DNA from 2 places in the Photobacterium kishitanii genome. Region 2 is predicted to be linked to the other one. Evidence: riboswitches for the same ligand, from Rfam matches in the RefSeq annotation. Region 2 holds a riboswitch; the other holds the start of a gene.
What was found. Region 2 has a riboswitch for thiamine pyrophosphate ahead of thiD (bifunctional hydroxymethylpyrimidine kinase/phosphomethylpyrimidine kinase). Riboswitches for the same ligand answer to the same signal wherever they lie in the genome.
Positions count from the first base shown of each region.

Region 1: linked by a shared signal. The riboswitch ahead of thiC (phosphomethylpyrimidine synthase ThiC) and the one ahead of thiD (bifunctional hydroxymethylpyrimidine kinase/phosphomethylpyrimidine kinase) in region 2 are both predicted to bind thiamine pyrophosphate.

Region 1 covers NZ_LN794352.1:3,285,771-3,293,383, reverse strand. The annotation lists gene crcB (fluoride efflux transporter CrcB) at 69-452, opposite strand; gene PPBDW_RS15230 (universal stress protein) at 657-1,079, shown strand; TPP riboswitch at 1,204-1,301, shown strand; gene thiC (phosphomethylpyrimidine synthase ThiC) at 1,421-3,334, shown strand; gene thiE (thiamine phosphate synthase) at 3,335-4,612, shown strand; gene PPBDW_RS15215 (HesA/MoeB/ThiF family protein) at 4,596-5,387, shown strand; gene thiS (sulfur carrier protein ThiS) at 5,384-5,593, shown strand; gene PPBDW_RS15205 (thiazole synthase) at 5,595-6,359, shown strand; gene thiH (2-iminoacetate synthase ThiH) at 6,369-7,481, shown strand; gene PPBDW_RS15195 (aminopeptidase P family protein) at 7,544-7,613, opposite strand, start outside.
Region 2 covers NZ_LN794353.1:393,015-400,627, reverse strand. The annotation lists gene PPBDW_RS17065 (ABC transporter permease) at 1-613, opposite strand, end outside; gene PPBDW_RS17060 (ABC transporter ATP-binding protein) at 606-1,373, opposite strand; gene thiD (bifunctional hydroxymethylpyrimidine kinase/phosphomethylpyrimidine kinase) at 1,363-2,205, opposite strand; TPP riboswitch at 2,315-2,415, opposite strand; gene PPBDW_RS17050 (hypothetical protein) at 2,603-2,785, opposite strand; gene PPBDW_RS17045 (DUF3360 domain-containing protein) at 3,121-4,629, opposite strand; gene PPBDW_RS17040 (class IV adenylate cyclase) at 5,166-5,666, opposite strand; gene PPBDW_RS17035 (prolyl oligopeptidase family serine peptidase) at 6,688-7,613, shown strand, end outside.

The DNA.
Region 1 (7,613 bases), on a different contig from region 2:
TTCCTGCATTTCTATTTTTATTAGATGAAAAAAAACCGCCTTGCGGCGGTTATATGTTTGAATTGCTATTAGCTTTTCATCATTAGTTGATAGCCAATATAACAAGCAAACAGACTGACTGTTACGTTAAGTACGATATTTAAGCCAGCTTTGATAAACTCACCTTGCTGCATCATTACAATGTTATCCATTGAAAAGGTTGAGAAAGTGGTTAGTGCACCAAGAAAGCCTAAGCCTATCATTGGACGCCATGGCGCCGCTTCTATCATTCCTTGATTTAGCCCCGACATTAATAGTCCCATAATTAGCGAACCAATAATATTGACGGTTAATGTTCCGTATGGGAAGCCACGGCCAAATAAAATAACGCAAAGCTCAGAAATTAAGTATCGTGAGCAGGCGCCGAATGCACCACCAATTGCGATGAATCCTAGTAATAAATATTGGCTCATTGGTATCTCGTTTCAGTTAAAGGTAATGATTAAAAGCCGTCATAATAATCGGTTGTTGAGTTAGTTGACACTCTCGATAATTGCAATCATTGATTTAAGCGTATATTAAAATGTCGGCACATAGTTGGTTGTATAGCTACATTTATAGCATCATAATCATAACTAAGAAATTTACTACTGAGCGTAGGCTCATGGAGATAAGCTATGTCGCTATATCAAACTATATTACTTGCTGTTAACCCTGAAGATAAATATGCCCATAAACTAATGGTAAAGGCAGGGGTTATTGCTGAGCAAAATAATGCAGAATTACATGTTGCCTATGTTGAACCTGGTGTTGGTAATGTTAGCTTTATTGATGTCGAAATTGAATTACAAGAAGAACATGACGCGATTGCTAAACAGCGGATGTCACAATTATCAGAGTTAGCGACAGCTTCCTCTTATCCTGTTGCTGGCTTACATATTGCCAATGGTGATATTGCTAAACATTTAGAAGAGCTTGCTGAGAAGGTTGAAGCTAAGTTAGTCATTACTGGTTATCACAAGTCTAGTATCCATATTTTTGGTGATGTGAGTGAAACACTAGCAAAGCATCTTAAGTGTGATGTACTTATCTCGCAATAATCATCATGGTTATTAGCATGAAATAAAAAGTCGTGTAATTGCACGGCTTTTTGCTATCTGTCACTGTCTATTGATTCTTTTGGCTAAAGACTTGTAGTGATAGCCTGAGGCTTTATACTTAATCACTTACTTGTCGGAGTGCCATATGGCTGAGACCGCATTGCGGGATCCGTTGAACCTGATCAGGCTAATACCTGCGAAGGGAACAAGAGGTTATCTTTACTGCATATCCTTATCTAGGGATCACTGTCTGTATTCGATTATGCACAATATTGCTGCATAGCTCTTGTTTACGCCCATCCGCCAAGCATTTTTCCCTACAACATTGAAAGGAAATTGCTGTGTCGAATCGCAAGCAAGCGAGATTGGAAGCGAAACAATTTATCGAGTCATTAACGGCTCAACCTTACCCTAACTCCCACAAAGTGTATGTTGCTGGTAGTCGCGCTGATGTTTTAGTGCCAATGCGCGAAATAACCTTAGCTGATAGCCTAGTAAGTGGCCCCAAACAGACTCCTCTCTTTAAACCAAATCAACCAATACGTGTTTATGACACATCTGGTTTTTATACCGATCCTGAGCAATCGATAGATATCTATCGTGGTTTGCCGACAGTCCGTCAAGCGTGGATAGCTGAACGTAATGATACTGAGTTATTATCGGAATTAAGTTCTGATTATGCCCATGAGCGTTTAGCTGATAAGACACTTAATGATTTACGTTTTAGTTACCGCGCTCCTATTCGACGAGCTCAAGCTAATGTATGTGTTACACAGCTGCACTATGCTCGCCAAGGTATTATTACTCCTGAAATGGAATATATTGCGATTCGTGAAAATATGGGACGAGCGCACTATGATGATGAAGTTTTAAATCAGCAGCATGCTGGTATGGATTGGGGAGCGAATCTTCCACCACAAATAACTCCTGAGTTTGTTCGCCAAGAAGTGGCTGCTGGTCGAGCAATTATTCCTGCTAATATCAATCACCCTGAAGTTGAACCAATGATCATTGGGCGTAATTTTCTTGTCAAAGTAAATGCCAATATTGGTAATTCAGCGGTGAGTTCATCAATCGAAGAAGAAGTTGAGAAATTAGTATGGTCGACTCGTTGGGGCGGCGATACTGTGATGGATTTATCAACGGGACGTAATATTCATGAGACACGTGAGTGGATCATTCGTAATAGCCCAGTACCGATTGGCACTGTGCCGATGTATCAAGCATTGGAGAAAGTGAATGGTATCGCTGAGAATCTTACTTGGGATATTTTTCGAGATACTTTATTAGAGCAAGCAGAACAAGGTGTCGATTACTTTACGATTCATGCAGGGGTTTTATTACGTTATGTGCCAATGACGGCTAAACGGGTAACAGGGATTGTTTCTCGCGGTGGTTCAATTATGGCGAAGTGGTGTCTGGCGCATCATCAAGAAAGCTTTTTGTATGAAAACTTTCACAGTATTTGTGAAATTTGTGCTCAATATGATATATCGCTTTCACTCGGTGATGGTTTACGTCCGGGATCAATTGCTGATGCCAATGATGAAGCTCAGTTTAGTGAATTACGTACGCTGGGCGAACTGACTAAAATTGCGTGGCAATATGATGTTCAGGTGATGATTGAAGGGCCAGGTCATGTACCGATGCATATGATTAAAGCCAATATGGATGAACAACTTAAGCATTGTCATGAAGCGCCGTTTTACACCCTTGGACCTCTCACTACAGATATTGCGCCTGGCTATGATCATATAACGTCCGGCATTGGCGCAGCCATGATCGGTTGGTATGGCTGTGCAATGTTGTGCTATGTGACGCCAAAAGAGCATTTAGGCTTACCGAATAAAGATGATGTAAAAGTCGGGTTGATCACGTACAAGCTGTGTGCTCATGCGGCAGACTTAGCGAAAGGCCACCCCGGTGCACAAGTTCGTGACAATGCATTGTCAAAAGCACGGTTTGAATTTCGTTGGGAAGATCAATTTAATTTGGGCCTTGATCCACAAACTGCTCGAGATTATCACGATCAAACCTTGCCACAGGAATCTGGCAAAGTTGCCCACTTTTGTTCAATGTGCGGCCCTAAATTTTGCTCTATGAAAATATCTCAAGAAGTCCGTGATTATGCTAAAGAGTTGCAGCAGATAGATATTACCATCAGTGATAACTTGAATGTTGGAATGCAACAAAAGGCAGCTGAATTTCGTGCTCGAGGCAGTGAATTATATCACCCAGCTAAAGAGGATTTGTAAATGAGCACCTTATCGTTACCCAATCATTTAATGCCATTATTAATGCACATTGAACCACTATTGGTACCGGCTGAATTATATCAGCTTGGTGAGACAGTGAACGTTAGCGTTAATAATAGTAATTCATGGGTGCAGATTAAAACCGCCACCAGTGAATGTTCAGTTGCGTTTAATTTTGTGGCAGTAGAGGACGATTGTGTACTGCCGACGTATCAAGTGCGGGATCAGTGGCTCGCGCCTTTCGATGAACTAGAAGTGTTGCAGCATAAGGTGGTTGCTGATACCAGTTTAGTGTTATGTGGCTATCCTGCTGATGACGGTTGTATTGATATTTGGCATCACCAAGGGCAAACCAGAGCAATTCATTGTCATCATAGTGGAGCCAGTGAAGCACAGCGGGCCATGTTATTGGTGGCATTAGCACTTGATTACCCATTAGATGATGCATTGGTCTTAGCGCGTGCTCATGCACGCAGTTATCAAGATAATAATTATCGTGCGCAAGGTGAGCTTATATGGCCAACGACAGCCAAAGTCTTTCCTCGTGCATTAACGATCAATCATCCGGAAGTGAAGCAACTTGGCTGGCTGGGTGAGGGTGAAAGTGTGGCCCCCTTTGCTGATTTAGAACTGTGTAAATTAGGCTTATACCCAGTGGTTGATAGTGCGGATTGGGTTGAGCGGATATTGCAGTTAGGTGTTACGACGACTCAATTACGAATTAAAAATCCCCAAACCTCTGATCTTGAATCCCAAATTGAACAGGCAGTTGCTGCTGGAGCGGCAGCTCACGCGCAAGTTTTTATCAATGATTATTGGGCGTTGGCAATTAAACATTGTGCTTACGGTATTCACCTTGGTCAGGAAGATCTCAATAGTGCTAATTTAGTCGCGATCCAGCAAGCTGGACTACGGTTAGGGATCTCTACGCATGGCTATTATGAGATTTTACGTGCCTTAGAGTATCAACCAAGTTATATCGCACTGGGTCATATTTTTGCGACCTCAACTAAAGATATGCCGTCATTACCACAAGGCGTTAATCGGTTAGCGCTTTATCAAAAATTAATTGGTGAACGAGTACCGACCGTAGCGATTGGTGGTATCAATATTGAACGCGCTGCCAAAGTGTGGCGCACTGGAGTAACCGGTGTTGCTGTGGTCAGTGCGATTACGAAGGCAGAAAATCCAGCCGCTGCAGTTGCAGAATTACGCAATATATTGGTTGCTACGATTGAAAATGAGGCAGGAGGAGCATGTGATGACCATCAACTCTGAACTCTCTGATGCTGAGTTTATACGCTATAGCCGTCAGTTAATGGTGGCCGAGATCGGCGAAGTAGGGCAACAACAGCTGATGAATGCTCAGGTGCTGGTGATTGGCGTTGGCGGTTTAGGTTCTGCGGCGGTAATGTACTTAGCTGCTGCAGGGGTGGGTTTATTGGTTATAGCCGATGATGATGATGTTGAAGTCTCTAACTTACAACGGCAGGTCATTTACCGTGATAGTGATATTGCGACAAGTAAAGCACAGGCTGCATGCCAGCAGATCAATGCGCTAAACCCATTAATACGTACGCGAGCCGTGCAAGCAAAGTTAGCGGGATTTCAACTTGATATTGAAGTTCAACAAGCGGATATCGTACTTGATTGCAGTGATAATTGGGGGACACGTTATGCGATTAATCAGGCTTGTTTTAAACATCAAAAAACGTTGATATCAGGGGCATCCATTGGTTGGCAAGGTCAGCTGATTGCATTTGATTTCCGCCAATCGAAATCAGGGTGTTATCAGTGCTTATTTCCTATCTTCAATAGTACGGAGCAACAAGCCAATAATTGTCGAACTGGTGGCGTAATAGGACCTGTTGTTGGCACCATCGGCAATTTACAAGCGTTAACTGCGATTAAAACGATAACGGGTGTCGGTGATATCGGATTTTCTCTATTACAGCAATTTGATGGCTTCAATAATCGCTGGCAGCAGCTTTCAATTAATACCGAGCCCCATTGTCCAGTTTGTGGTGTGGTCACTCATCAGGAGATCGTATGACCATGATTAAGATATGGTTGAACGATCAACCTGTGGTATGTGAAGCCGAGCAAACCCTGAGTCAATTTGTCGCGCAACTGTCTTTACCGACACAAGGCACAGCGATGGCGATCAATCAATCCATTGTTGCTGCTAGTGAGTGGTCTACAACGGTTATTGCTGATGGCGATCAGCTCGCGTTATTTCAAGCAATCGCAGGAGGTTGATATGTTAACCATTGCCGATAAAACCTTTTCATCACGTTTATTTACTGGCACGGGTAAATACGCCAATCGTGATGTGATGGCTAAATCAATTATAGCGACAGGCTCTGAGCTGGTGACTATGGCATTAAAACGGGTTGATTTAACGCAGCCGGATGATGATATTTTAGCGCCTTTAGTTACCGCTGGGGTGAATTTATTGCCGAATACATCAGGGGCCAAAAACGCCAAAGAGGCCGTTTTTGCGGCGCAATTAGCCCGCGAAGCGTTAGGTACTAATTGGCTAAAGCTAGAGATTCACCCTGATTCGAAATACCTGATGCCGGATCCAATTGAAACACTAAAGGCGGCACAGCAGTTAGTACAGCTAGGGTTTGTAGTGTTGCCTTATTGTCATGCTGATCCGGTGTTGTGTAAACGGTTAGAAGAAGTGGGATGTGCGGCGGTGATGCCCCTGGGAGCGCCAATTGGTTCAAATAAAGGTTTAGTTAGTCGTGATTTTCTGCAAATTATTATCGATCAAGCACGTGTACCTGTGGTGGTAGATGCGGGAATTGGTGCGCCTTCTCATGCTGCAGAAGCGATGGAAATGGGCGCTGATGCCGTTCTGGTTAATACCGCTATTGCTGCCGCTCATGATCCTATTGCAATGGGACATGCGTTTAAATTAGCGGTTGAAAGTGGTCGTATGGCGTTTGAGGCTGGCATGGCGGGGAAAGTGAATCATGCTATTGCATCGAGCCCATTAACGGCATTTCTTAATCAGTAAGGAGTCAGCATGAGCTTTGTTGATGTTTGGCAGCAAATGGATTGGGATGATATTCGTTTATCTATTTATGCCAAGACTACGGTAGATGTTGAGCGTGCGCTTAGTAAACCTAAACTCGATTTAGAGGATTTTAAAGCGCTGATCTCACCAGCTGCTGAGCCTTATTTAGAACATATGGCGCAATTGTCTGCGATGTTAACTCGGCAGCGTTTTGGTCATACCATCAGTTTTTATGTACCGTTATACCTGTCTAATTTGTGTGCCAATGCGTGTACCTATTGTGGCTTTTCGATGGAAAATCGCATTAAGCGCCGCACATTAGATGAGGGTGATATTGGACGTGAATGTAAGGCGATTAAAGCACTTAATTTTGATAGCGTGTTATTGGTCACTGGTGAGCATCAAACTAAAGTCGGGATGGATTATTTTAGGCAGGCATTGCCACAAATTAAATCACATTTTAGTTATGTTGCAATGGAAGTGCAGCCGCTTGAACAACAACAATATCGAGAACTTAAAGGCTTAGGCTTAGATGCGGTGATGGTGTATCAAGAAACGTATCATGCCCGTACTTATGCCGAGCATCACCTACGCGGCAATAAAACTAATTTTAATTATCGGCTAGCGACGCCAGATAGGTTAGCCCAAGCTGGAATCGATAAAATTGGCATAGGGGCTTTGCTGGGGATGGAAGAGTGGCGGACAGATAGTTTTTTTGTTGCTAGCCATTTGGCATATCTTGAGCATCATTATTGGCAAAGTCGTTATTCGATTTCATTTCCGCGCTTGCGGCCTTGCACGGGGGGGATTGAACCCAAATCGGTGATGACTGATCGCCAGTTAGTGCAGTTGATCTGTGCTTATCGGTTGTTTAATCCTGAAGTTGAGTTGTCATTATCCACTCGTGAGTCAGCCCGCTTTCGCGATAATGTGTTGCCATTAGGCGTTACTAGTCTTTCTGCGGGATCAAAAACGCAGCCGGGTGGTTATGCCGATGATACACCAGAGTTAGAGCAATTTGCGATCAGTGATGATCGTAGTGTGGCTGATGTTGCCGTAGCAGTGAAGCGACAAGGTTTTGAAGTCGTATGGAAAGACTGGGATGCGGTTTATTCCGGTTAATAAAAAAAGCCAGTGCAGCATTAAATGCACTGGCTTTTTTATTTTAAGTATGAAAATTGAGGTTAGCGGTTAAGTGTTGCTGTCGCTTGAGTTAACCACGCCAGATCAGCGCCTGTTAGGGCTGGGCTAATA
Region 2 (7,613 bases):
CAATAACTACCGCAACTCGAATCCCAGAAGCCAGCGCAGGTAAGGCTGCAGGAAAGCGAATATATTTAAGCTGTTGCCACTTGGTCGCGCCCATCGTGGTTGATAATTCAAGATAACCGGTTGGTGTATTACGTAAGCCGTCATAGCAGCAAGTGGTAACAGGGAAAAAGATAATTAACGCTGCCATAACAACCTTGGAGCCAATGCCATAACCTAACCACAGCATTAACACTGGCGCGATGGCAAACACAGGAATGGCTTGGCTTGCAATCAGTAACGGTAATAACCATCGTTTAACAGGTTTAAATAACAACATTTGCAAGGCAAAAAATAGCCCTAGCGATAAACCTAAAATGAGTCCAAGAATGATCTCTTGCCCTGTGACCCAAGTATTACGAAGTAACACGTCGTATCGCGTAACTAATCGCTGCGCCACATCCAGTGGTGGTGGTAAAATAAAACTGGGTAAGTTGAACACCACGACCGTAAGTTGCCATAGCCCTAGTAGCACACTAATACTGATTAGTAACCGTATTGGTGCGGCAAGGTCATGGGTTGTAGATGACTGCTTATGGGCTGCTTTGGTGGTGATTAAACGAGTAATATCAGTCATGATCGTGTGCCAATATGTCAAAAATACGTTGCTGGTGGCTAGCAGATTCAGCATCAAAGCGCCGTGGTGGTAATGTCGGCGGTAAGGACAATGCAGTGGCAAAAGCGGGTTGACCTTGTAATATATACAGCTGATCACTCAATCGGATTGCTTCCTGAGGATCGTGGGTAATCAGTACCACAGTTTTATGTTTCAGTAATTTCACAAATAGATCTTGGAGGCGATAACGGGTGACGGCATCGAGTGCTGAAAATGGTTCGTCCATTAATACAATCGGTTGATCTTGCAATAATGTTCTAGCAAGTGCGACGCGCTGTCGCATACCACCAGATAACTGTTGGGGTAATAGCTGCTGTTTATCTGCTAAGCCGACGTGCTCTAATAATGTTATTGCTCGTTGTTGTAGATTTGAGTTCGAAGCATGGTGGCCGAACTTACTACTAATACAGACATTTTCTAACACCGTTAACCAAGGCAATAACAGATCTTGCTGTGCCATATAAGCTACTCGCCCTGTTAAAGGCTGATTATCTGAAATAGTCAGTTGACCTTGCCATTCAGTTGTCTCGTTTAATAATCCCGCTAAGAATTTAATTAAGCTGCTTTTTCCACAACCACTTTTACCCACTAGGCATGTCCATTTGTTAGCAGCAATCGTTAAATTCAGATCCTTAATTACAGGGATATTTTCGGTAGCGCTGCCATTTGAGTGATAACGTAAGCTGCCATTAATTATGGTGATTTCCAGATCAACGCACATGATGATGACCTGCAAAGAAGTGATTAACAGGTCCGTGACCATGACCAATATTGAGTTCATCGGCGGCGGTTATGGCTGCGGTAATGTAGCGTTTAGCCAAGGTAGTTGCTGTTGTAAGATCATTGCCTTGTGCTAAATAGGAGGCGATAGCCGCAGACAGAGTACAACCAGTGCCATGAGTATTGTTGGTGTCAATACGAGGGGTTGTTAGCTCGATAACGTTATTAGCTAAAATCAATAAATCAGTGCTATCACTACTTTGTTCTAAATGTCCGCCTTTAAGTAACACGGCATGAGGATTAATGTCTCGCAATGCGCTAATCATTGCTTGCATATCAGCCATAGATTGTGGGATTTCTAAACCGGTTAATGCAGCGGCTTCTGGTAGGTTAGGGGTAATAATATCAGCTAATGGCAGTAATTCAGTTTTGAGCGTAGTTATAGCGTGTTGTTGTAATAATACATCACCGCTGGTGGCAACCATTACTGGATCAATAACTAAAAATTGTGGTTGATAATGACGAATTTTAGCCGCAACTAACCGAATAATCTCACTATCAGCGAGCATACCAATTTTTACAGCTTGAACATTTAAATCCGTAAAAACAGCATCTAACTGTTGTTCAACCATCTCAAGTGGAATAGCGAGTATACCGCTAACACATTGGGTATTTTGAGCGGTAATTGCGGTGATCACCGAGCAAGCATAACTACCTGTTGCTGAAATGGCTTTAATATCTGCTTGAATGCCAGCACCGCCGCCACTATCCGATCCTGCGATAGTTAACACAATAGGCGTAACAGTGTGGTGTGACGATGTGATAAGTGACATACATAATTCCTCATGCGCAGCATCAGGAACAAGTATCAAGCAGGAAAGCGTAAACTGCGGTATGAGAATGTGCAGTTGTGACTCAAGCTTGCATCTATTAACGGTGTGGTATCGTTGATAGTTAGTTCCCTCCGCCAGTGCTAACTGGTTCAGGTTCAACGGGTCCCACCATTATGGTGATCTCAGCTTAAAGCCCCCCGACTAATAGCAATTATCCTAATCCACAATAATTGGGTTGTCACTATATTTTATTGAAAAATAATAGGTTACAGGTGTTGTTTAGAGATATTAATGAATAACACATTAATTTATTGAATGTTTTGTTGCTGGGATAGAGCGTGGTTTTTTTTGGTTCTATGACCGTCACTTTTTCAAATGGGGCACAGATGGGGTACGATTATCTTAATGCCATCTCCATTTTTTCTATTTCTGATTCATTTCCACTCGGCATCCAAGTGCCATAAACCTTCAATACCATTGTCATATCTTTGTGGCCCATTTGGGATGCAATAAACGCAGGATAACTCCATGGCTTAGCATCCAGCAGGCATATGTATGGGTTACGAGATCGTATATTCATAGTGACGATATTGATTGAGAGAGACACTTACCAGTGCAGTTCAGCAAAACACTGATAAAAGCGATTAAGTCAGTGAAGTGGATTGTTACAATTGTTCGATAGATGAAACTAAGGCCTTGCGATTGCGAGGCCTTTTTGTGTTCCGATCAAAACTAAACATTAATCGAGCCTAGCTAATATAAATGCCAGACTGTCTTAGCTGATGCTTTAAATCTAGGGGTTGAACTGAGTTAAAAGCAGTTGGGTAATAAGACGATTTAATAAAACGTCACCTCACAACGTAATTAAACTTAATAATAAAAAGGGTTAAACACTCAATAACTCTTATTTAAAGGTTAACGAACACTTGGGATAATCGCCGGTATCCCAGGTAGAAGACCAACCAACGCCATCACACCACTTAGCACAATAAACATAGTTCCAGGCAACACCCAACGGCTCATTTTACTAAGTTCATCACTACGTTCTTTACAACCGATTAAGCCTAAGTTATCTAACAGCATGGCGAGAGACCAGCCAAATGCTGGGTTAACTAGCGCTGAAGAAAATACAACAATCGCTGCCGATTGTGTGGTTTTCCCTTCACGCGTCATTTCCATTCCAGCTTCTAGCAATGGAACGAATACCCCAACAATTAGCGCAACACAAAGTACAGGCTGCCATATAGCTAAATCCATTGGGTAGCCCCAAACAGCGGCTATGATACAGAACAGAGCCGTCAGTAAAGCGCCGGCAGGAATAGGACGTTTTGCAATAGCCGCCGGTACGATATAAGTACCCCATGAAGAAGTAAAATTAGTACCACCGAGCAGAGAACCGAACGTTTGACGAATTGAAGCCGTAGTCATGGTATCGTCAATGTTCATATGTACTTTTTCTGTACGTTCTGGATAGCTGATTTTTTGAAACACTTGATGCCCTAAAAAATCTGGCGACCACATAGCCACTGCTAAAATAGCAAAGGGTAATACCACCATGAAATGCTCAAGCGTAGGTAAGCCTAGCATCCAGCCTGTATCTTCTCCCCACCAATACATAGGGTTCATATTGGGCAAACCAGGCTCGGTTTGAAAAGAAAACGGGGCACCCATTGCAAAAGCTAAAGTACCACCCAGCAAGCAGCTAAGAGGTACTGCTAGCCAACGCTTACGAAAATGTTCCAATAAAGAATATAAAATAATAGTGCAAAAGATCACTACAAAAGCAATATGACTCATACCTATTCCCTCAGCCCAAGCGAATAGATTTTTAACTTGAGAAGCAGTTCCCACAAAGCCAAGATAGAGCAATAAACCGCCACATACGCCTTTACTGGTGAGATTTGCCAACATGCTGCCACCTTTACTGATGGCTAAGATTAAGCCAAACGCACCAATCAGCAACCCAAAAGCCATAGGATGCCCGCCGGCGGCAACGACAATAGGAATTAAAGGGATTAATGGGCCGTGTGTACCCGCAAGGTTAGCGGTCGGCAATAAAAAACCAGAGAAAAGAATAATGAAAACAGATGCTATGAGTAATTCAAAACGAACATTTTCTAAAATAAAGCCTTCATTTAGTCCTAGAGCCCCAGCAAAGGTTGCTGCAATGGCTCCCACCATAACAACTTTACCAATGGTACCCGCCAGAGCTGGGATGGTATCTTCTATCTCAAATCGATAATCTTTAAACGGTAAATTGGGACGCCAGCGTTTAGGCGCCATGATTTGTAATTCGTGCTCTAAATATTGTTCTCGGGAACCAAATTCCGAACTTGGTTTATGTTGTTGTTCATAAGTGAGTTCATCCTCATTGATTTGAGGCTGATCTGGTTGTATATGTACGGACTCTAAAGTACTGCTCATTTTGATTCCTTTCGCTCATACTCTAAGATGTGTAATTCCAACAATGTTAATTACTCATGCTCGAAGGTTTAGCCGAGTAGTTAGCTATATACTTTCTGGTACAAAGAACTCTATGACTCTATATTATGGATAAATTGAGTTATTATTAATAAGTGAAGGCAACGCATTATAAATAGGGCGCAGAATAATCAGGAATAAGGTCGTTATTTGTTATAACCCCCTGAAGCTCACTATTAAATAAAATAACCAATCAACCTACTACTAAAAGTAATCATTGAAGTTCAGTTGTTAGTATCTTATACCAAACGAAAATAGTCTCAGATAGCTAGACATTAGTCGTAGAGCACGACGACTAGTATGAGAAATTATAGATAGCATGTAGCAATTATATTTGTATGCTATTAATTTTACAGGTAATAAAGTAAGGGGCTTGTCTTTTTTAGTTATTATTTTTGTAATATGAATACTAGGTGATTATTTGAATTTAGTTTTTTTTTGCGTAGCGCATCTGAGGCATTAATGAGTAAGCCGAGTCGCTAACTCATTAATTGACCGGAACATATTATAATATTTTCGAGTATAATTAATTCAGATCGATAACCATCAAGTAATTTATTATCATCAGTCATAATGGCAAACTCACCTAGTCCATCAAGTTTATCGAAAGTAATATGAAACTTACCGACAAAATAAAGACTGCGAGTTTTCTTTATCGCCAACAAAATATGATAGTCTATTGTTTTAATAATACTTTTTTCTTTATTGGTATCAGTAATGTTTGTTGGCTCACAGCAGTCAGCTTGATGCCCTTTAACTATCCAAAGTTTAATTCCTGACCGTTCTATTTCTCGAATACAAAGGCTTTTATTTTCAGCGAAAAGATGTTGTTCAGCAGTGTCAAAATAACAATCTGATTCTAAATTATCTTGAAGCATAACTTCGTGCGTCATTAATTTTAATATAGTTAAGCACTTAGATTTAGACTCCAGACGATATTTTAACGCTACTTCAAATTTACCTTCAAAATGCTCTGATATTATAATTGCTACTTATTTAATTATAAAAGATTGAGAATAGCACTCCAATAAAGTTGAAGTTGGTTGATGTTAATTATGTACCATTATTAGCTTAGAAAATAAGTTATCTCATTTACCGTTACGCGGTCACGTTCATTGCCGTATAAGCAGCTTAGAAAATGATACAGCTCTCTACTTATTAGCGTCATATTCTTATGCGGTATGTTTGTTGTTTTGCAAAAGATAGTAAAGAGTATTTATGGATAAACTACTGGCTATATTGAGTAGTGTAAATACGAGAATTACAGAAATAGCTAAGCTGTCAGATATGCAGTTTAAATAGATAAAAAAGCAATGATAATTGAATTGGCCCTATTAAGGGCCTTTTTTATAGGTAAAGATAAGTGTTTTTGGGTTGAATCGCCCTTTTAAAATTAATGATTACAGCCTCATGTTAATGAGGGCGAGTGTACACCAGAGACACTAATGCACATATTTCAGCAACTAAAATTGTATATTGATTTTATGTCATGCTAATGAGTTAGTGCCACTTTTATCAATTAACATTTTTTAGATAAACCTTTGGTCTTTTACTTATTGAAGAAGGTGTAAGTTGATTACTCAGTACGATGTTAGTGCAGTAAAAAGCAGTGATATTACGAATGTTTCAGCAGCAATTAGTCATATTTCTGTTGGTAAATGTCTTATCTATTTGCTATGAAAAGATAAGGATTACATTTAAAGAAATAGTCATATTTAATTGTTAAGTTATTGATATTTATTGTTTTAGTGTTGGTGTTAACTCTGCTGTTATCTTTTGGATTTATAGTAATTAAGTTTATAAGAAGCGTAATAGTGAACAACTAAAAGGGTATGTATTTTTAATGCATATTGAGGCTACTCATACTAAGAATTCCTGTTTTATGTAACACAAAAGATAGTAATTTTGTATTTTTATTACCGTTAATTAAATGATAATGATTATTGATCTCATTATCATTAATGTGTATGGTGTGTAAAAATTTACTTCTATAAGTTTATTATGTTGTTAAGTTCTGCGTTGTTAAGTTCTGTCTTGTTAACTTCAATGTTACAGAGTCCTTTTTGTGATCTTTGTTGGTTACGTGATGATAGTCGTAAAAGTACGGCAGTTTTGGCACATTTAAAAAATGAAAATGAGCTATCTGAACGCTATTTAAAACCATTGGTGAGCAAGCAGAAAAATCTGCTCAATGAGTGGGAAACTATGGCTGGATATAAAGCAGAAAAGCCTTGGTTAGATATGAATGGATATCATTATAAAATTTTAAATACAGGGAAGAGAGGTGTCTTAATACGTAAAAATAATCACAGCGAAGATGTCGTAATTAATATTGATGATCGAGCATATAATCATGATTATTATGACTTAGGGAATTGGAGTGTTAGTCCAAATAACCGTTTAGTTGCAATCGCAGAGAATACTATAGGTGATGATAATTATGTTATATCAGTAATAGATATCGCTTCAGGAAATATAAAGACTAAGTTATGTGGCGAGTATGCTGATACTTTAGTCTGGAAATCAGACGAAGAAATTATTGTTGTTCAAAATGAAGTTAATACGTATCGACCATATAAAGCGGTGTTACGAAATATTAATAAAAACACATCAGTTACGTTATACCAAGAAACAAAACCGGCTTGGTTAGTTTCTGCTTATATAGCATCCGATGAGAAAAGTATTCTTATTCAGAGTAATAATCATGATACGAGTGTTCAATATCTATTACGTAAAGAAGAATTAAGTATTGATTCAAAAGCAGCGCTTAGATTAGTTAAACCTCAAAAGAATAGTGTCGAGTATTATGTCGATGTGCTGGATGATAAGTATTACATAAAGTCTAACAAAGGGGGGAATTTTGCAATTTACACTGCTCAGGATGTGCAACGTGAATGGGTGCCTATTATTCAACCTAAAGGGGAGAT